DNA from 4 places in the Clostridium sulfidigenes genome. Region 1 is predicted to be linked to each of the others. Evidence: riboswitches for the same ligand, from Rfam matches in the RefSeq annotation. Region 1 holds a riboswitch; each other region holds the start of a gene.
What was found. A riboswitch is a leader RNA that binds a small molecule or an ion and turns the genes downstream of it on or off. The one in region 1 is predicted to bind cyclic di-GMP.
Positions count from the first base shown of each region.

Region 2: it holds a riboswitch for cyclic di-GMP, as region 1 does, so the genes downstream of both, ACTNBA_RS02685 (prepilin peptidase) here and flgB (flagellar basal body rod protein FlgB) in region 1, are expected to answer to the same signal.
Region 3: it holds a riboswitch for cyclic di-GMP, as region 1 does, so the genes downstream of both, ACTNBA_RS12270 (response regulator) here and flgB (flagellar basal body rod protein FlgB) in region 1, are expected to answer to the same signal.
Region 4: it holds a riboswitch for cyclic di-GMP, as region 1 does, so the genes downstream of both, ACTNBA_RS03350 (SpaA isopeptide-forming pilin-related protein) here and flgB (flagellar basal body rod protein FlgB) in region 1, are expected to answer to the same signal.

Region 1 covers NZ_JBQHQR010000004.1:326,349-331,702, reverse strand. Annotated here, with positions in the region: gene ACTNBA_RS07190 (methyl-accepting chemotaxis protein) at 1-1,259, shown strand, start outside; gene ACTNBA_RS07185 (flagellin N-terminal helical domain-containing protein) at 1,599-2,444, shown strand; cyclic di-GMP riboswitch class I at 2,555-2,637, shown strand; gene flgB (flagellar basal body rod protein FlgB) at 3,051-3,431, shown strand; gene flgC (flagellar basal body rod protein FlgC) at 3,434-3,865, shown strand; gene fliE (flagellar hook-basal body complex protein FliE) at 3,885-4,205, shown strand; gene fliF (flagellar basal-body MS-ring/collar protein FliF) at 4,222-5,354, shown strand, end outside.
Region 2 covers NZ_JBQHQR010000002.1:169,880-175,233, forward strand. Annotated here, with positions in the region: gene ACTNBA_RS02680 (GspE/PulE family protein) at 1-734, opposite strand, end outside; gene ACTNBA_RS02685 (prepilin peptidase) at 820-1,557, opposite strand; cyclic di-GMP riboswitch class II at 1,655-1,739, opposite strand; gene groL (chaperonin GroEL) at 2,057-3,685, opposite strand; gene groES (co-chaperone GroES) at 3,742-4,026, opposite strand; gene ACTNBA_RS02700 (TVP38/TMEM64 family protein) at 4,222-4,938, opposite strand; gene ACTNBA_RS02705 (DNA-3-methyladenine glycosylase family protein) at 4,996-5,354, opposite strand, start outside.
Region 3 covers NZ_JBQHQR010000010.1:23,040-28,393, forward strand. Annotated here, with positions in the region: gene sstT (serine/threonine transporter SstT) at 1-45, opposite strand, end outside; gene ACTNBA_RS12265 (GNAT family N-acetyltransferase) at 620-1,153, shown strand; cyclic di-GMP riboswitch class II at 1,291-1,373, shown strand; gene ACTNBA_RS12270 (response regulator) at 1,451-1,825, shown strand; gene ACTNBA_RS12275 (chemotaxis protein CheC) at 1,815-2,450, shown strand; gene ACTNBA_RS12280 (diguanylate cyclase domain-containing protein) at 2,443-3,372, shown strand; gene ACTNBA_RS12285 (TetR/AcrR family transcriptional regulator) at 3,432-4,040, opposite strand; gene hypB (hydrogenase nickel incorporation protein HypB) at 4,308-4,979, shown strand; gene ACTNBA_RS12295 (FAD-dependent oxidoreductase) at 5,220-5,354, shown strand, end outside.
Region 4 covers NZ_JBQHQR010000002.1:304,639-309,992, forward strand. Annotated here, with positions in the region: gene ACTNBA_RS03350 (SpaA isopeptide-forming pilin-related protein) at 1-3,570, opposite strand, end outside; cyclic di-GMP riboswitch class II at 3,643-3,724, opposite strand; cyclic di-GMP riboswitch class II at 3,903-3,984, opposite strand; cyclic di-GMP riboswitch class II at 4,195-4,276, opposite strand; gene ACTNBA_RS03355 (S1C family serine protease) at 4,549-5,354, opposite strand, start outside.

The DNA.
Region 1 (5,354 bases):
TTTTTGGTGATAATAATGAAGTCATAGGTATTTATTATGTTGGTAAATCTATAGAATCTATTTTGAATATATATAATAATGGGGTATTATCTACCATAAAATCAGTAGTTATAGTAATTGTTATTGGACTGCTTATATCTGTTGCTATAAGCTATGGCTTAGGAGTATCAATTACAAAACCTATAGTTGCTTTAACTAATACTATAAAAAAACAGTCAAACTTAGACTTTAAACTTGATGAAAATGGAAGCGCTATAAAATATATAAAGAGAAAAGATGAAATAGGTGTTATGTCAAATTCTCTTAAGGTTATGGAGGACAATGTAAGAGACTTTGTTATAAAAACTTCAGAAGGTGCAGAAAAGGTAGTGGCAACTTCCCAGGAACTAACAGCAACAGCGGAGCAATCAGCCATAGCTTCTGAAGAGATATCAAGAACTATAGAAAATATAGCTAGTGGAGCAAGTAGCCAAGCTCAAGATACAGGAGAAGCGGCTTTAAGTGTAGAAGAAATGGGTAGTTTACTAGAAGAGAATAAAGAATATACAGAGGAATTAAATAACGCTGCAAAGGATATAGAAAAGGAAAAAGAAGAAGGTTTTATTATATTAAAAGATTTGGTATTAAAAACGGGAGAAAGTAATAATGCTTCTAAACAGGTGTATGAAATTATAATAAGTAATAACGTAAGTGCAGAAAAGATTGAAAAGGCAAGTACAATGATTCAATCTATATCAGAACAAACAAATCTACTTGCTTTGAATGCAGCTATTGAAGCAGCAAGAGCAGGCGAGCATGGAAGAGGTTTTGCCGTAGTAGCAGAAGAGATAAGAAAACTTGCTGAAGAATCTAATAATTTTACAGGAGAAATTAAAACTGTAATAGAAGAGTTAAAATTAAAATCTGAAAATGCAGTAAATAGAATGAAAGTAGTAAAAGGGATAATTGATTCCCAATCTGAAAGTGTAGAAAAAACTGAAGAAAAATTTCATAGAATATCAAATTCTATAGAAATAACTAATAATGTTATAGATAAGCTTAATGAATCATCAGAAAAGATGAATGAAAATAAAGAAAAACTAGTAGAACTAATGCAAAATTTATCGGCAATAGCAGAAGAAAATGCAGCAGGAACTGAGGAAGCTTCAGCAGCTATAGAAGAACAATCAGCAAGTATCGAAGAAATAGCCAATGGTAGTGAAGGATTGGTAAATATTATAGATGAACTACAAGGTATTATCAATAAATTTACAGTATAAATATTCCTTGGGGTCAGACCCCAAGGAAAAAAATTCCACGGGGTCTGACCCCGTGGTAATTTTTTCAATTAAATCTGGTCACAGGCACTTGTGAAAGAACGGAAAAGCATTAATGGTTAAAAATAGATGTTAATGCTTTTGCTAATCATAAAGTAATTAATAAAAAGTGACGATAAGTAAAATGGATTTAGTTGTCAACATAGTTTGAATAAATGGAACTTTATTCCACGGGGTCAGACCCCAAGGGAAAAATTTCCTGGGGGTCTGACCCCATGGAAATTCGTGGGAATTCGTGGGAATTCGTGGGAATTTGTGATAATTTTTGTGAGGAGTGAGATAATGAGATTAAGTAGAAATATGTCCGCTATGAGGATATTTAATAGCTATACTAAAAATTTAGTAGCTCAGTCTAAGGCTTATGGTAGTATTAGTTCAGGTAATAAGATACAGACCTATAGAGATGATCCTAATGCTAAGGCTAAGAGTGATAAGTTGAAGTTAGAGATTAGAGGTCTTCAAATGGCCACTAGAAATATTCAAGATAGTGTAAGTCTTATGCAAACCATGGATGGTGGTATGCAAAGTATAAGTGAATCCTTGCAAAGGGCTAGAGAACTTATGGTTCAAGCTGGAGGAGCAACTACACCGGAAGATAGAGCAGTTATTCAAAAGGAAATAGATCAAAATTTAGAACATATAACTTATACTGCAAATAATACGGAGATGAATGGTGTAAAGCTGTTAGCTGATAAAAATAATCCAGGTGATACAGTGGATCTACTTATTGGAGCAACTAGTGATTATGTAACTAAACTGCCAACATATAATTTAACATCTACAGGACTAGGACTTGTGAATGCTGATGGTAGCAATAAAATAAGTGTAGAGAATATGAATGATGGATTAAAACGCTTAGATGATGCTATAGATAAGCTGAGTTCTGGAAGAGGAAAGTATGGAGCTCTAAGTAATAGAATGGAGTCTACTGCAGATTATACCAGTGAAATAGCAGGTAAGGTAGAAGGGGCAGAAGGTGAAATTACTGGTACTGATATAGCACTAGAAATGGTTGAATATGCTAAAAACTCAATTTTAGTGGAATCAGGTATGGCTATGATGGCTCAAAGCAATGAATTTCCACAGGATATTCTACAAATATTGAGCAATGTATATCCTAATAGGTAGAGAAAAGAAATTTCATGTAGCAAATAGGGAATTTTAAGTAAAAAGTAAAAATTTTCAGTTTAAAAGGTTGAATGGAAGAAAAATATAGTATATAATGCAGATATGTGAAAAAACTAAATAGGCAAAACTAACGAAAGTTAGTGACGCAAAGCTATAGGGGCTAAGCCTAAGGGGATGCCAGCCAGTTGCCAAAGAGTAAGTATACTTTTTGTTTTAGGTATTATAGAAGTAAATAATATTTTTATTTTAACCTTGTTGTAATTAAAAGCTACTCTTTTTGAGTAGCTTTTTATTATATAAATTTTACAATTTATTGTAAAAAATTACAAAGGATTTTGTAAAATATACTGAATTGTAAACAATTACTTAGTTTCATGTTTTTAAAGAGTATTTTACATAAAATAACATGTAACCATTATTATTCAATATTTACCATACTATATTTTACTTATAATTAAGTTTATAGACTTATTTCTATTTAACGTAAGATTAAAGCATAAAAAATAAAAAAAAATTCGTAGGTCTAACAAAAAAAAGAAGGGATTTAAGTATTTATGTCTAATTTATAAACATCAAGTATGTTTTTATGGAAAATGGAGGTATAAAATGTCACAAAATCAAGTATATGGATTGCTAAAAAAATCTATGAATGTAACTGTTGAGGCTAATAAAGTTATTGCTAATAATATTGCAAATGTAAATATAAAAAACTATAAGAGATATTATGTTCCCTTTGAACAAGTGATGGAAGAATCAAAAGCAAATGGTAATTTGAAAACTACAAATGAAAGACATATAGGCATTGGGAACAAAGATGTACAAGTTAAAAGAGATGACAGTGCATCTATGCGAGAAGATGGTAATAACGTGGATATTGAAACAGAAATGACAAGTCAAGCTGCTAATACTATGATGTATGAATCTTTAGTTAGATTTGCCAGTGGAAAGCTAAATAGTACAAGTAGAGTTATAAAAGGAGGGAACTAAAAGTGGAGGCATTTAGAGGAATGAGAATTTCAGCTAGTGGTCTTACTGCAGAAAGATTAAGAATGGATACTATCTCTTCTAATATTGTTAATGCAGGAACTACAAGAGGAAAAGATGGAAAGCCTTATGTAAGAAAGATTGCTATGTTTCAAGAGAACTTAAAGGAAGCCTACAATAAAAGCAATGGAAAAGTAGAGGACAAGTTAAATGGGGTTAAAGCAGTTGGCATTGTAGATGATGAATCAGAACTTATTAAGGTGTATAATCCAAGTCATCCAGATGCAGATGAAGAGGGATTTGTAACTATGCCAAATGTAAATATCTCCAATGAAATGGTGGAGCTAATAGCATCAAGTAGAGCTTATGAAGCCAATGTCAATGCAATGAATGCACAAAAAAGTATGTTTTTAAAAACTTTAGAAATAGGTAAATAAAAGATGGGAGTAGTACTTTATGATGAACAATTACATACCAAATGCAACAATTTTTCAAAATGAGCTAAGGGAAATTTATGGGGTAAAAGAAAAGGATACTGAAGAGAATAGCGCTTCAAGTGGCACAGGATTTGCAGCTGTTATAAAGGATGAATTGCAAAAGGTCAACGATCTACAAGTTGAAGCAGATAATAATGTAACAGGATATATTGCAGGAGAGAAAAGTATCCATGAAGTAGTATTAGCTACAGAAGAGGCATCTATGTCCCTAGAGCTTGCTATTCAAATAAGAAATAAGCTAGTTGATGCTTATAAGGAATTTAATAATATGCAAGTATAATGGGGGTAAGGATTAGATGAGTAAGCTATCGGAGCTAATGAAGAAGATAAAAGATAAGTGGAATTCCATGTCGAAAACTAGAAAGATAGCTTTAGTGATAATTGCGGTGGTGACTTTTATAGCAATAGGAACACTACTTTATGTATCACTTAAACCAAAGTATACAGTTTTATTTTCAAATATGGATTCCCAAGATTCAGGAAAGATTATAGCCAATTTAGAGGGCAAAGGAACTAAGTATAAAATAGAAGGAAATTCCATCTTAGTTGAAAAGTCTCAAGTAGATAAACTGAGAATGGAAATGCTATCAGAGGTTCAAATAACAGAAGGAAGCCAAGGCTTTGAACTTTTTGATGAAGGTAGCATTGGGGCTACAGATGAAGAATCAAGAATAATGTATCAAAGAGCACTTTCTGGAGAACTTGAAAGAACTATAAAGGGTTTTGAAGAAGTTGAGGCTGCAAAAGTAAATTTAGTTTTACCAAACAACTCAGCCTTTGTAACTAAACCAACTCCTGCTAGTGCTTCAGTAACGGTAAAGTTAGTGCCAGGAAATGAACTTTCACCAGAGCAAGTTAAAGCTATTGTACACTTAGTAACAGGTAGTGTGGAAAACTTAGATAAGGAAGACGTTACAATAGTATCAGACAATCTAAAGTTATTAACGGAGGGTTTGTTTGATAATGAAAAAGGAACCCAGGCTACTAGTACAGAAAATCAAATTGATTCAACTAAAAAAGTTGAGAAAGAATATGAGAAGAAAATCTTAAATGTATTAGAACCAATATATAAAGATAATGTAAAAGTATCTGTAAATGCACAGCTCAATTTTGACGCTGTAAAGCAGAATAATGTTACATATGATCCAAAGGGATCCGCAGTAGTAAGTGAGCATATTATTAAAGACAATAGTAAGGGTACTGAAAATACTTCAGGAAGTACTGTGGATAATAATATGACTAATGAGCAAGATGCAGAAAAAGATACTGAAAAAGCAGGCTATTCGGAAGAAACAAGAAATTTTAATAATACTAAGAGTGAAGAAACAGTTGTGAAGGCACCAGGTCAATTAGAGAGAATTACAACATCTGTAGTTGTGAATGGAGATATAGATAATGCAACTAAGAATACTATAAAAAGTTTAGTATC
Region 2 (5,354 bases), on a different contig from region 1:
TCAGCTATGTTAAGATTTGCTAGAATTTTTATTCTAGTAACTATGCCTGGAAGTACATCAATATTTAAAGATGATATTTCTTCTAGCTGACCATCTATTCTATATCTAACTCTTATATATTTTTCATAGGGCTCTATATGAATATCTGAAGCTCTTTGTTCCACTGCATTTTTAAGTAGGGAATCCACTAGTTTTACAGTGGGAGCATTTTTAACTTCATCAATCTTTTCTATATCTTCCGTCTTATTATGAAACACTATCCTAGACCTGGTTATCTCTTCTACAGCACTTTCCACATTTCTATCTGAATAATACTTTTCCGTAGCCTTATGGATGTCATCCTTTGTGGATATATAAGGTTCCACTCTTAGTCCTGTAGTTATAGCTACATCATCCATAGCAAATATATTTAAAGGATCTGATACAGCTACCTTTATTACTCCATCAGCAGTATAAAAAGGGAATAATTCATATTTTCTACATAAGCCTTCGTTAACTAATTTAACAGCCTTAGAATCTACATCTATATTACTTAATGTTACTCTTTCAATACCTAACTGTTCTTGAAGTACCTCTATAATAATATCCTCTGTTACTATACCTTCATCGATTAATAATTCTCCCAGTTTTTTTCTCTTTACCTTTTGAATCTCTAAGGCTTCTGATAATTGTGACCTGGTAATTTTATTTGCCTTTACTAGCAAGTCACCTAGTCTGACAGTATTCCTTGCCATTTCTCTCCACCTCACCTTTACAATTAATTTATTTGTCCTTATCTAAAAGTTTTATACTTCTTTTTATTTCTTAAAACTCCTTATATTAAATGAAATTTAATATATATTGTTCTCCAATGATTAAAACTATATATGCTCCCATAGCCAAGCTAGGTCCTAAAGGAATATACTCATCCTTTGATTTCTTTTTTGATGCAATTAACATAACTGCAATTGTTCCTCCTATAATGAAGGATATGAGTAAAAAGTATATCTCTAATTTCCATCCTAGAAATAATCCACATAATACTGCTATTTCAATATCTCCAACACCCATGCCACCAGTTAAAACATATATTAAACCAATAACACCTAGGCCTATTAATCCCCCAATAATATAGTTAGTTATACTATGGGAGTATGCTACAGTTTCTATAAGGATAAAGATTATACCCACTGCCATTCCACTATAAACTACACTAGAATACACATCTGTAGTATCATAATCAATAAGGGCTATGACTATTAAAAATAGAGTTAAAAGGGAATACTTAAAAAAGCTTAACCCTATGCCATATCTAAGATATATTCCTACTAATAAAATCCCTGTAAGCCCTTCTACTAAGGGATATCTCATAGAAATCTTAGATTCACAATATCTACATTTACCCTTAAGCCATAGATAACTTACTATTGGAAATAAATCCTTCCATTTCAATCTAGTATCACAATTTCCACAATGGGAAGGTGGACTAATTAATGACTGATTGTTAGGTATTCTATAAATACATACATTTAAAAAACTTCCTATTACTACTCCATATAAAAATACTATAAAACCCATAATTTATTATCCTTTTACATTTATTTCTATTTAGAAATCATTATACTATATTTTTACATATGTGTATATAAAATACACGCAAAAAAACCGACTAAATTTATAATTTAGCCGGTTGTACCATTAACTCAACAACTTTCAAGGTACCCAAATAAAAAAGTTGCATCATTGTATCTAAACTTACTTTCTTTTTATATAAACTTACTTTCTTTTTATATAAATTTATTTTACATTTATATAAATTTGTTTTATTGTTGTATAAATTTATAAATGTTAAACATATTATACTATAATTTGTATTATATTTCTATATACTTTCCTTGTTATGTGTTATTTTATTACATTTATCCTTAAAATCCACTGTTTTAAAGGTTTTTATAGACTTTGTAGATAATTAAATTGATAAAATTTGGAGAGAATTTATGTGAACATTAATTATGGATGTAAAAAAAGACTTCCATGAAAACTTCATGAAAGTCTTAATTCTATTTAATATTTAATTTTAGTACATTCCGTCCATTCCCATTCCTGGTGCACCTGGCATTGGAACTGGGTTCTTTTCTGGAATATCAACAACAGCAGCTTCTGTTGTTAAGAATGTTGATGCTACAGATGCAGCATTTTGAAGTGCGCTTCTTGTAACCTTAGTTGGGTCAACTATTCCAGCTTTAATCATATCTACATATTCAGCATTTAATGCATCATAGCCTATTTCTGTAGCTGAATTTCTAACTCTTTCAACTACTACTGAAGCTTCTGCACCAGCATTTGTAGCTATTTGTCTTAATGGCTCTTCAAGAGCTCTTCTTACAATGTTAATACCTACTTGGATTTCTGAAACCTCTGAAGTTAGTTTAGCAACTGCTTCTATTGCATTAATATAAACAGTTCCACCACCTGCAACGATACCTTCTTCAACTGCAGCTTTTGTAGCAGCAAGAGCATCTTCAATTCTTAATTTCTTTTCTTTTAATTCTGTTTCAGTAGCAGCACCAACTTTGATTACTGCAACTCCACCAGCAAGTTTTGCAAGTCTTTCATTTAATTTTTCTTTATCAAATTCAGAAGTTGTATCTTCCATTTGTTTCTTAATTTGATTTACTCTAGATGCTATATTTTCTTTTGCACCTTTTCCATTTACGATAACAGTGTTTTCTTTAGTAACTTTAACACTATCAGCTCTTCCTAACATTTCAATAGTTGCATCTTTAATGTCGTGTCCTAATTCTTCTGAAATTACTGTACCACCTGTAAGTATTGCTATATCTTCAAGCATTTCTTTTCTTCTATCACCAAAGCCTGGAGCTTTAACAGCAACACATGTAAATGTTCCTCTTAATTTATTAACTACTAAAGTAGCTATTGCTTCACCTTCAACATCTTCAGCAATTATTAAAAGTTTTTTACCTTGCTGTACTATTTGCTCAAGAATTGGAAGTAATTCTTGGATGTTAGATATTTTCTTATCAGTTATTAAAATGTATGGATTATCAAGTACAGATTCCATCTTATCTGTGTCAGTTACCATATATGCACTTAAATATCCTCTATCAAATTGCATACCTTCAACAACATCAAGTTCAGTTCCCATTGTTTTAGACTCTTCTACAGCTATAACACCTTCGTTACCTACTTTATCCATTGCTGTAGCTATTAGAGCTCCAACTTCCTCGTCTGCTGCTGATATAGCTGCAACTCTTGCTATGTCTTCTTTTCCATCTACTTGTCTAGAGTATTTTTTTATTTCTTCAACTGCTGTATCTACAGCCATTCTTATACCATTTCTAAGTAACATTGGGTTTGAACCAGCTGTTACATTCTTAAGTCCTTCTCTTATGATCGCTTGAGCAAGTACTGTAGCAGTTGTAGTTCCGTCTCCAGCTACATCGTTTGTTTTGTTTGCAACTTCTTTTACAAGTTGTGCTCCCATATTCTCATATGCATCTTCAAGTTCTATTTCTCTAGCTATTGTAACACCATCATTTGTTATAAGTGGTGAACCAAATTTTTTATCTAATATAACATTTCTTCCCTTTGGTCCTAAAGTTACCTTAACTGTATCTGCAAGTACGTCTACACCTCTTTGCATAGCTCTTCTTGATTCTTCTCCGAATAAAATACTTTTAGCCATATTCATTTACCTCCTATGATATGTGAATTTCTTAGCTTATCATTAAAATATATTACTTATTCTAATATTGCTAATATGTCTTCTTGCTTTAATATAATATATTCTTGTCCTTGTAATTTAACTTCTGTTCCTGCAAATTTAGAAAATAATATCTTATCTCCTATTTTCACTTCCATCTTAATTTCTCTTCCATGAGAATAAGTTCCTGGACCTACTGCAACGACTTCTGCCTCTTGTGGTTTTTCTTTTGCAGTACCTGCTAGAACTATTCCTCCTTTAGTTATTTCCTCAGATTCTAATCTTTTGATTACAACTCTGTCGCCTAATGGTCTGATATTCATAAAAAACCCTCCTAATTGTTAGTTATTTATATAATTTTTTTATTTATCTTTATTTATTAGCACTCACGACTATTGAGTGCTAACTACAATATAATAATATATAATTATTATTTTATAAGCAAATCTTTTATTTTAATAGAACCTGGTAAAATAAGCGAATATATTAAAATATCTCACTCATGGTAATATTTTCTCTTATTTTCTCTTATTTTTACCTTTATGCTTTAAGGCTCTATGGAAAAAGTCTATAATGCTATGTCCTTTAAGTATTCCGACTAAAAATAAGACTCCTGATACTACCCCTATAATTATCATAGATACATAGTCCCCTCTATGTATACCGTGGCCAAACATGGCAGATGTGATTATCCATGGTAATCTACCAGCAGAAGAATATAATATAAAATCCCTTAGAGTTACATTGGATATACCAGCTACATAAACTAATATATCTTTAGGTATTCCAGGTATAAAGTATATTACAAAGATAACTATATTATTACTTCCAGCATCTAATATTCTCTTTATCTTAGTTAAATTATTTTTTTCAATAAGCTTATTTATATACTTTTTCCCAAATAATTTAGCTATAAAATAAGCAACTACACTTCCAAGAATTATCCCTACTGCAGAGGCAATTCCTCCTACTAAAGGTCCGAATATGTATCCACCTGCTACTTGAACAACTTCTCCTGGTATAAAGAATATTATTACTTGTATCATTTGTAGCACTACAAAGGCAATTATACTATAACTACCAAAGGATAGTATTAATTTTTTTAATTCTTCTGGATCTCTAAATACAGTGAATTTCTTGGAAAATTCCCAATAGGCTATTAATAATACTACTATAACTATAGTCCATATTACTCCATTTGTTACATACTTTTTTATCTTATTTTTATTCTCCATACCTTTCCCACCTTGTATACCCTTAGTTTATGTTCTATATATCAACATATTTCTAACTTAATCTATTTTTATATTGTTTTCTCTTGCATAATAAAATAAGTATTGTTGTGCAAATCCAGATAAGCTACCAAACTTCTCTCTTGCAAACTCCCTTATTTTAGGCAATGATACATCTGGTGCCACATAAAAGAACTGCATTGCTCTTTTCACCCATACATCCACTGGAAATGCTGAGTATTTCCCCATAGAAAATAGCATTATGCAATCTGCTACCTTAGGCCCTACTCCATTAAAATTTTTAAGACCCTCATGACATCCATCATCATCACTTTGTTTTATTGCGTTTAAATCATAGGTACCACTACTCAAATCTTCTAGTGCCTTATATATATACTTAGCCCTAAATCCAACACCTA
Region 3 (5,354 bases), on a different contig from region 1:
TTTTACTAAACTTAATCCATTCCATTTCTTCATTAGATTCTTCATAATATTTTCCTCCTATAACGTTAAATAAAAAAAAGTGAGTTTCTGTGGCTTTAAATTTGTTACTAGGAAATTCTTTGGTAAAAATAAGTTTATCATGAATCTTCACTAATGTGAAGTGGAAAAGCATAATGAATTTTCAATTAATTAATGGTCACCTTTACATAAATAACCTATATAATAAACAATTTGAAAATAAAATTTGTTTTGAAATTATGTCTTAAAGCCTATAAATACTTAAATTATGGGGTGTATAAATTAAAATTAAAATATTTATAAAGTCGATTCAATTGCAAGAAAAAAAATTTTTCAAGCATTATGAAAAGATGCCAAGACATATCTCTATACTATTTTGGGATAACAGTTCTATAATTATTCACTGAAAATAAAATTTTAATTGAGAATACAGATTTTACTGAAGTTAGAGTTATTGGATTTTTACTAGAATATGTGTATTATGTAAATAGTAAATATAAAAGTGAAGTTACTGTAAAAATTAGTGGCAAGAGAAAATTTCTAAGGAGTTCAAAGTGTTATAGAATAGGATTATTTTGCATGAGTATTTGGAGGTAGAAGTATGGGAAATGTTATATATAGAAAATTAGAATTAGAGGAATGTGAGTATATAAACAAAATGAATCCATCTCAATATATAGGAAAAGCATGGAGAGATGTGGATGGTAAACGTAAATTAGTGGAAATAAATTACCGAGATTGTGATTGGCCAAACGGCTATGAATACCATCTCAGAAATTTGAAAAAAACTATCTTAAGTGGTGGAAGTGCCATTGCTGCTTTTGATGATAATAATAAATTACTGGGGTTTTCAACAATTAATCGTGAATTTTTTGGTGAAAAATTTAATTATGTTTTATTAGATCAACTTTTCATAACCTTAGAATGTAGAAATAAAGGAATAGGAAAAAATTTATTCATACTTTCTGCAAATGTTGCAAGAGAGTGGAAAGCAGATAAAATTTATATTTGTGCAGGTTCTGCTGAAGAAACAATTGCTTTTTATTTTTCAATAGGCTGTAAAGAAGCAGAGGAAATAAATAAAGAACTATATGAAAATGACCCAAGAGATTACCAATTAGAGTTTTCATTATAAAAATAACACATATATAAACCAATAAAGGATTAACTAACTAACCAATAAAAGTATAACTTTGAAAATTAAGATAAATAACTATTGAAACAGTTTATATTAAATGATAATATTTAAATGTTATAATTTAAATTGGATTAAAATACAAGGGAAACTGTGAAGTACATATTTAGCTTGGGCATCTTATATGTATGGAGTTAGTGATGCAACCGACCCTATATTCATAATTTTTATGAATATAGGGTTTTAATTTTATAATGGATGAATTATTCCATAACTAAACATAGGAGGTATATTAAAATGAATATTTTAATTATTGATGATTCTACTTTTTCTCAAAAAATAATAGGTAACTTAATTGTAAAATATTTAGATGACGTAAACACTTATTTTGCAAAGGATGGAGAGGAAGGATTAGAAAAATACAAAAGTATTAAACCTGATTACACATTTGTAGATTTATTAATGCCTAAATTAAATGGAGGAGAATTAATAAAATTAATAAATGAATATGATTCTAATGCAAAAATAATTGTAGTTTCAGCAGATGTTCAAAAAAGTATAAAGGAAGAAATAGATTCATATGGTGTAATAGAATTTATAAACAAGCCCTTTACTGAAGAAAAAGCAAAATCTATATGTGAGATAATAAGGAATGTTCAAAATGAAGAATAATGTAGAAAGAGAAGATATATTAAAAGAGTTATTTAATATAAGTGTAGGTAAATCAGCGAGTATATTGTCTGAAATAATAAATAAAAAAATATTATTAAATGTACCAAATTTGAAAATCTTAGATTTGAACGAAAAAGCAATAGTAATAGATGATTATCTTCCGCAAGTAATGCAAGGAACTATTATGGTATCCTCTATAGCATTTGAAGATGAACTTAGAGGAAAGGCAAGCTTAATATTCCCAGCGGATAAAATGAGAACATTTATAAACCTATGTTTAAATGAAAATGATGAAAATCAACTATGTAATATGAATTTTACTGATATAGATTTTGATATTATAAAGGAAATTGGAAATATAATATTAAATTCAATAATTGGCGAAATAGGAAATTATCTAAAATTAAAATTAAATTATACTTTACCAGAAGTTAACGTATTTAATAAAGTGGATTTTGAAAAAAATATAAAGAACAAAGAGTACGAGCATATTTTGATGCTATATATAACCTTTAAAATAGACGATTCGGAAATAGCGGGTGCTATAATAATTAATCTTACTTTAAGTTCATTAAGTCAATTATTAAATAAAGTAGGAATGATAGAAGATGATTTCTGTGGATAGAATTTTATATGATATATTAGATAATATAAACGAAGGAATAATCATATTAGACGAAGATTTTAAAATTTTATTTTGGAATAATCATATGGAATGTTTAACCCATATTAGTGAGGAAAAAGTAAAAAATAGTTGTATATATGATGTTATTCCTAGTCTAAATAAAGGTTATTTTAAAGATACAATAAATCGTATAATCAATGATGGAAGAAAAATGTTTTTTTCGGCAGCTATGCATAAAGATTTGCTAAGTAATAATAAAAATTTAAATTTAAAGATAAGTAGAATAGAAAAAGATAATTTGAATTTTATACTTATTGAATTTATTGATGTGACTAATCAATTTTTACGTATTGATCAACTAAAAAAATATGTGAATGAATTATATATTTTAAATAAAGAATTAAAGGAAAAGGAAAAAACTATTAATAAATTAGCTTATTATGATGGACTGACAGGTTTAGCGAATAGAACATTGTTTTATAAAATGGCAGATGAATTTTATAATAATGCTAAAAGAAATAATAGTCTTTTAGGACTTATGTTTATAGATGTTGATAAATTCAAATATATAAATGATACATATGGACATAAAAAAGGAGATGAGGTTCTCATTCATGTAGCTAAAATACTAAAAGAATCTACTAGAAATGGGGATATAGTTGCTAGGTTTGGTGGTGATGAATTCTTAATATTACTACCTTTTATAAAAAGTTACCATGAATGTGAAGCTGTAGCCTCCAGAATTACTAATCTTACTGAAGCTATATATTGTAAAGAAGAGCAAATAAAAATATCTTTAAGCATAGGTATTAGTATATTACCCAATGAGGTTAATGATATTGATGAACTAATATTAGAAGCAGATAGGGCAATGTATAAAGCTAAAAAAACAGGTGGAAATGGATATCATTTATTTAAATAATAGTAAAAACAAGGATGCTATGTAAAAATTACAAGTATCCTTGTTTTATGTAGCTTAGCTTAGGATTTATTTTTTTCCATAAATGCAGGAATACTTTCTGCAAAAAATCTCACAAAGGTGTTTTTGAATTCTTGATCTTCCTGTTTTAAAACCCCTAGGGAATATTGCATTGCAACACCATCTAGAGCTGCTATTAAAATAGTAGCAAGACTTTTTTTGCAGTTTTTATTTTCGATACCAAATGCGTAAAAGTACATATCTGCTACCTTATTTATTATTTCATTATAATCTTGTTTAAGGCTTTCACTAAGAGAGCCACCTTTAGATAATACGTAGCCTATTAATAAAACTAAAAGGCGTTGCTCATTAACCTTAGACATACGTTCTCTAACTTTATTACTAATTTCATTTAACATATTTTCAGTGCTTTTAAGATTACTACTTTCATCTTTTTCAGAAAGTTTTTGAGCAAAGTACATAGCTTCCTTTACTGCGTGGTAGAATAGCTCGTCCTTGTTCTTAAAATGATGATATATTGCACCAGTAGTAAGCCCAGCAGCTGAGGCTATTTGACGCATACTTGTTTCTTCAAAGCCATTTTCTATAAATACACTAATTGCAGCATCTAAAATATGTTGCTTTCTTTCATTAGGTTCATTAGCGTTCATTTTATTCACCCCATTTAAAAATAGTATATCATATTTTTACAACATCATGATTCACATATTATAGGACCATTATATTAAAGACATAATAGTCTGCATTTTCATAACATATTTATTATTTCGAATGTTAATTCATTGACAAAGGTAGGTGCGTATTATATTATAAACATAACAACTGTTATGTTATATTGTGGAACGGTTGGTAATAATATATTGTAACCTACTTCAATAAAGTAACCTAAATTAAATATGAAATGGGGGAGAGTTTACATGGAGGCATTTAAAGTTTTAGAAATTAAGCAAAGTGTTTTTGACAACAATGATCATCAGGCTGAGCTACTTAGAGAAGAATTGAAAAAAGATGGGGTCTTTTTATTAAATCTTATGTCATCACCTGGTTCAGGGAAAACAACAACTGTTTTAAGAACAATTGAAGCTCTGCAAAATGAAATGAACATTGGTATTTTAGAAGCTGATATTGATTCAGACGTGGATGCACACAAGGTTTCACAGACTGGAGTTAAAGTAATTCAACTGCATACAGGAGGAATGTGTCATCTTGATGCTGATATGACTAGACAAGGTTTAAAAGGTCTTGGAACAGATAACATTGATTTTGCAATATTAGAGAATGTTGGGAACTTAGTGTGTCCTGCAGAATTTGACACTGGTGCATCAAAAAATGCTATGATTCTAAGCATACCAGAAGGAGATGACAAGCCTTTAAAATATCCTTTAATGTTTTCAATAGTTGATGTTTTATTAGTGAACAAAATAGATGCAGCGGACTATTTTGAATTTGATATGGAGGCAGTAAAAGAGAGGGTAAAAAAACTGAATCCAAATATTAAAGTTATCCCAATTTCAGCTAAAACTGGAGAGGGGATTGGAGAATGGGCTGACTGGATACGTGGACAAATAAATAATTGGAAAAATAAATAACTTTAAATAATTCATAACATTAAAAGTATTATAAACTTACTTTAAAATATTTTGACTATATAATAATCAGTTTCTTTCGGTTACTTTTGTTTTAATAACTTAATAAAACCTAAAAGTGCTGATTATTTTAATATAGTTAATATTAATAATGAGTCTTGCCATCTTTGCAATTCATTGTAAACACTGGTGTTTATAGTTTTGTTTATGATGACATATAATTATTTTGGGGAGGGATAATATATGGTCAAGGAAAAGGTACTTGATCTTGCAAATCACATCAGTAATAAGAAGCGTGGCTCGAAAAATGAAATCAAAGCTACAGATCCCGAGTATATGATTCTTGAACCTGTTGTTTCAGAAGAAATGGCAGAAGTT
Region 4 (5,354 bases), on a different contig from region 1:
AGGATTTTCAACCTTTGTATCTATTTCTTTATAAAGTTTGAATTCCGCTCCTTGTAATGGGTTCTTATCTTCTCCTAGTTTAGTAAACTCTATGCTTCCTCTGATTTTTGTATTCGAAATACTTTCAGGGTTTGCTTTAACTAATTTACCATTTTCGGCTATAATAGCAGTTAGCGCTTCCTCTGAAATAACATACCCTTCTGGAGCTTTTGATTCTTTTATAGTGTACTTACCATACTCTACATTTTCAAATTGTACTTTTCCACTTTCATCACTTATAGCTGTTGCTATAGGATTTTCAAACTTTGTATCCATTTCTTTATAAAGCTTAAACTCTGCTCCTTGTAATGGGTTTTTGTCTTCACCTAATTTATTAAACTCTATATTTCCTCTAATTTTTGTATTAGATATACTTTCAGGGTTTGCTTTTACTATCTTTCCATTTTCAGTGATAATAGCAGTTAGTATTTTCCCTGAAGGTATATATCCTTCTGGAGCTTTTGTTTCTTTTATTGCATACTCTCCATACTCCACATTTTTGAAATTTACTTTTCCATTTTCGTCACTTATAGCTATTGCTATAGGATTTGAATAGGAAGTGTCTGAAATCATATAGAGAGTAAACTCTGCTCCCTCAAGAGGGATATTATTTTCACCAGTTTTAAAGAATTCAATTTCACCTTTAATCTTTTCATCTTTATAATTATATGTTATATTCTTTTCATCTTTAGTATTTTTAAGTTGAAATTTATACAATTCACTACTTAATGTATATCCTGTTGGAGCAACCTTTTCTCTAACGTAATAGTCTATATCAAACTTCAATTTACTAAATACAATCTCTCCAGTTAAGTCTGTTGGTTCTGAAGTTTTTATAACATTTTCATACTTATCAAGAAGTTCAAATACAGCTCCTTCCAGTTTAATGTTTTCGTTATTTTTATCTACTTTTGCAACCTTAATGCTACCAGTTTCGCCAACTCCACCACCGCCAGCACCTTGGAATATAACATCAACATTTCCTGAAGAAGAAGTTCCCTCTATTCCTGTACCTTTAAAGGATATAGCGTTAGTAAATGGTGACTTACTTTTGTCTACTACATCAGTTCTAAAGGTTAAAATATATGCTTCTTCAGTTGGAGAAGGTAATATAAAGGTAAACTCTCTTGTTTCAGCATTATATTTTACATTTCTTTGATTTAAAACAACCTCTTCCCCTTTTTCAAGGTTTCCATTAGATTTTAAAATCTGCTTATACAGTTTTATAGATGTGGTATCAAGTTCAAGTCCCTCTTGAAGGATATCTGTTAAAGCTGCATCCTTAATTAATATTTTGTTAGAGTTAATGGTTACATTCCAATCAATATAAGAATTACCTCTTTCATAGATAGCTTTTTTATCTATTAAAGTACTTTTTATAGTACCTTTTCCTGTACTTTCTACACCTCCAGGCACTAAATCAGTTATTAGCTTTGCAGTATTCTCAACCTGCTTTTCTCCATTAGTGTTAAATATAGAGGTATCTGTAATTTTAGTCTTAAAAGTTATTATTTGCTCATCTTTGATTTCACTAGGGAAATTATATCTTAAGGTTTTGGCAGTTTCATCATAAACATAATTTGATGGCTCTGCAGGAATTCCATTAATCAAAACAGAATTAGGAACAAACTCCTGCCCACCCTTAATATTATCTATTATATAAGCATTAGGAAGAATCATTTTATTTTTATTAACTACAATCTTCCAGGTAATTTCTCTTGTTACATAGTCATAATCACTACTAGACTTATTTATAACTTCACTTTTTAAATACTGCCAATTAGAAGCATTAGATTCTTTAATATTGTCCCCTGTTAATCTAGCTTCATTGTAATAATTTTGATTATTGTAACTATATCCTTCCATATTTCCTGCATAAACCTTGGGATCTGTTACTTTTGTTCTAAAGGTTATTGTATAAGTTTCGTTAATATTACCATTAAAGGTATAAGTTAATGTTCCAGTTTTATTAGCATCACTCTCTGCTGCTTTCACATAGTTAAAACTTCCTCCTGGAACCTCTTTATCTATAGTAGCAGAACCATCTACATATTCTTGTCCTAATCTTATTTCATCAGTAACCACTGGATTTTTTATTGCTATCTTATTACTATTTATAGTAACCTTCCAAGTAATTTCTCCTGTAGCTGGATTATATCCTGCGCCTTGTTTAGAAATAATGCTAGTAGGTACTCCAACGCCCTTTTCATCTGAAGCATCGCTTGGTACTCCATCACCAGTTAAAGTTGCTTTATTGTTATAGGTTTTCCCTGTATTGGAATTAAAGGCATCTCCATCAGTTACATCTGTTGAAAATTGGATTATATGTGACTCATTAATAGCACTTGGGAAAGTATAGGTAAATTTTTGTCCAACTAAAGAATAATTATCCTCAGTTTGGTTTCCATCCATCTTAACACTACCATCTACAAAAGTTAACCCCTCTGGTATATCATCAGTAACTACAGCATTTGGAATATTTTGAGCATTGTTATTTACATAAATAGTCCAATTAATTCTCTTTGCCTCTACATCGTACTTTCCATCTTTTCTAATAAAGTCTGTATAAATAGCTACTGATGCCTCATTAGATTCTACAAAAGTTCCATCATGATTAAAGATTGCTTTATTCTTCTCATATACCGTAGCTCCCTCAGATTTAAAAACTTCTGGATTTACTACCTTAGTTTTAAAGGTAATTACTTGCTCTGTTTCTATTACACTTGGAAATTTATAAGTTAATCTATTATTGTTATAATCATAGTTATAATTTGCTGTATCTGCACTAACTCCATTTATAGTAACAGAACCAGGTATAAACTGTTGTCCCACTGAAATGTTGTCCACAATATCAGCATCATTAACCGTGACTCCTTCTGTATTCACAATTACTTTCCAAGTAATCTCATTTTTAGAAGGGTCATAACTTCCGTACTTTATAGCAGAAGCATCAGGAACTTCCGGTTGCTCAAGGTTTACGTTAATTATAACAGGAGAAGAATTTCCTCCAATTTCAAATGTAATAGGTACTGGACTAGGTCCTCCTATTTGGTCAGGATCAAATTGAGTATCAATAAAAAAGAATCCTGAAACATTGGAATTATTCTCTGCAAATTCATTAAAAGTAATGGTAACATTACCATCAGTTTCTATTTTAACATTTGCAATTGTATCACCATTATCAAGAGTAATAGGGAAATTTAGTGTACTTATTATTTGGATTTCCTTAGGTATTTTCAAAGTATAAGTATCACCATTTTTTACCGTCCCCTGATTTGGTATAGTAAACTTATAGGTTAGTTTTACCTCTTCATTTTTACTTATGGGATTTGATGACTCATTTATAGGATTCCCATCATTACCTGTTAATCTTACTTCAGTAATAAATGGGAAATCTCCTGTAATATCCATAGCACTAGCTTGCATTGTAGGAACAATATTTAAAACTTGACAAACTACAATAACTAAAGCCATAAAAATAGATACTCTCTTCTTTACCTTAGGTGCAGACATAAATTTCTTCTTTTTCATAATTCTCCTCCTTAATAATTTTTTTCAATAAAAAAGACCGACCCTATACCAATCTTATATAAATATAAGATTGGTTATAAAGGTCGGTTGCACTACTTACTCCATATATACAAAGTGCCCAAATTAGTATATACTTCAATGTTTCCTTAAAACTATTAGAAAATTGTATTTAATATTTTTGGAACAAAATTAAATCAATCTATGCTTAAGTATAAAAACAGATAGTTTGTTCTTTAGTTTGGGTATGGATTTAAATTTCTTTTTTAATCTTCCTCCCTAATAATTTTTTGTAATAAAAAAACCGACCCCATGCCAATCTTATATATAAGGTTGGTTATAAAGGTCGGTTGCACTACTAACTCCGTATATACAAAGTGCCCAAATTAGTATATACTTCAGTGTTTCCTTAAAACTTATAATAAAATTCACTCAATGATTTATAAACGAAACCAAATCATGTAATATTTATTATTTTTTAATATATTTTACTATTTAAGTATAGCTCTATATTTAGTATTTGTCTATACACTTTTTGGGGTTTTTTATACTAATATTTTCTATATCCAAGTTTTAAACTTATATAACTAAAACCGACCCCATGCAATCTTATATAAATATAAGATTGGTTATAAAGGTCGGTTGCACTACTAACTCCATATATACAAAGTGCCCAAATTAGTATATACTTCAGAATTTCCGTAAAACTTATAATTAATTAATCTACTATTTTATAAGAGGATATTAGCACAAGTAGATATAACAGTCAACAATTTAATTGCATAAAATACATAATTATCTATAAATATGACTAAAAGTAACATATGTATGTTTATTGTTTTAACATATAATATTGTATACATTAGCAATATTAAATTTTCACCTAAAAACAATAGGCATGAAACATTGATAACTCAAGCTTCACACCTATTTAAATTTTATAATATTATAATTAGGGGATAATTATAAGTATTAACTTTATTATTCTACTACTAAAGTAGCTTGCATTGTTTGACCCTTTCTTACGAATTCTATAGGAATACTATCTCCATCACTGTAGGCTTCTTTTTCCTTGTTTAATTCTTCAACGGTCTTAACATTTTTCTTACCTATTTTAGTAATTACATCTCCAGGTTGTAATCCTCCCTTTTGTGCTATACTAAAATCTTCAATACTTTGAATATATATACCAACCGGCAAATTATATTGTTTTGATAAATCTTCTGTTATATTTCTAACTGCTATACCAAACTTTATTTTTTGTTTTACTAAGGTATCTAATTTTTCAGTGGCATCATTTATTGGAATTGCAAAACCTATTCCCTCTACTCCAGTAGAGCCTATCTTAGCTGTATTTATACCTATAACTTCACCTTGAGAATTTATTAATGGTCCTCCACTATTCCCTGGATTTATAGCAGTATCTGTTTGGATAAGGTTCATTTTTTCTCCACCCTCAGTTAATGCTACTCCTCTATTAACAGCACTTATAATTCCTGTTGTTACAGAGCCTAGATATTCTTTTCCAAGTGGATTTCCTATGGCTATAACTTGTTCTCCTGCTTGAAGACTATCAGAATCTCCTAGTTCTACTTTACCTGGCATTTCAACATCATCAGTGATCTTAACAACTGCTAAATCTGCATCTTCCTGATAGTTTACAACCTTAGCACTTACCTCTTTACCTGTACTAAATATAACTTTAACTTGACTAGCATTTTTAACTACATGATAGTTTGTAAGTACATAACCATCATCTGAAAAAATAAATCCTGAGCCAATGCCTT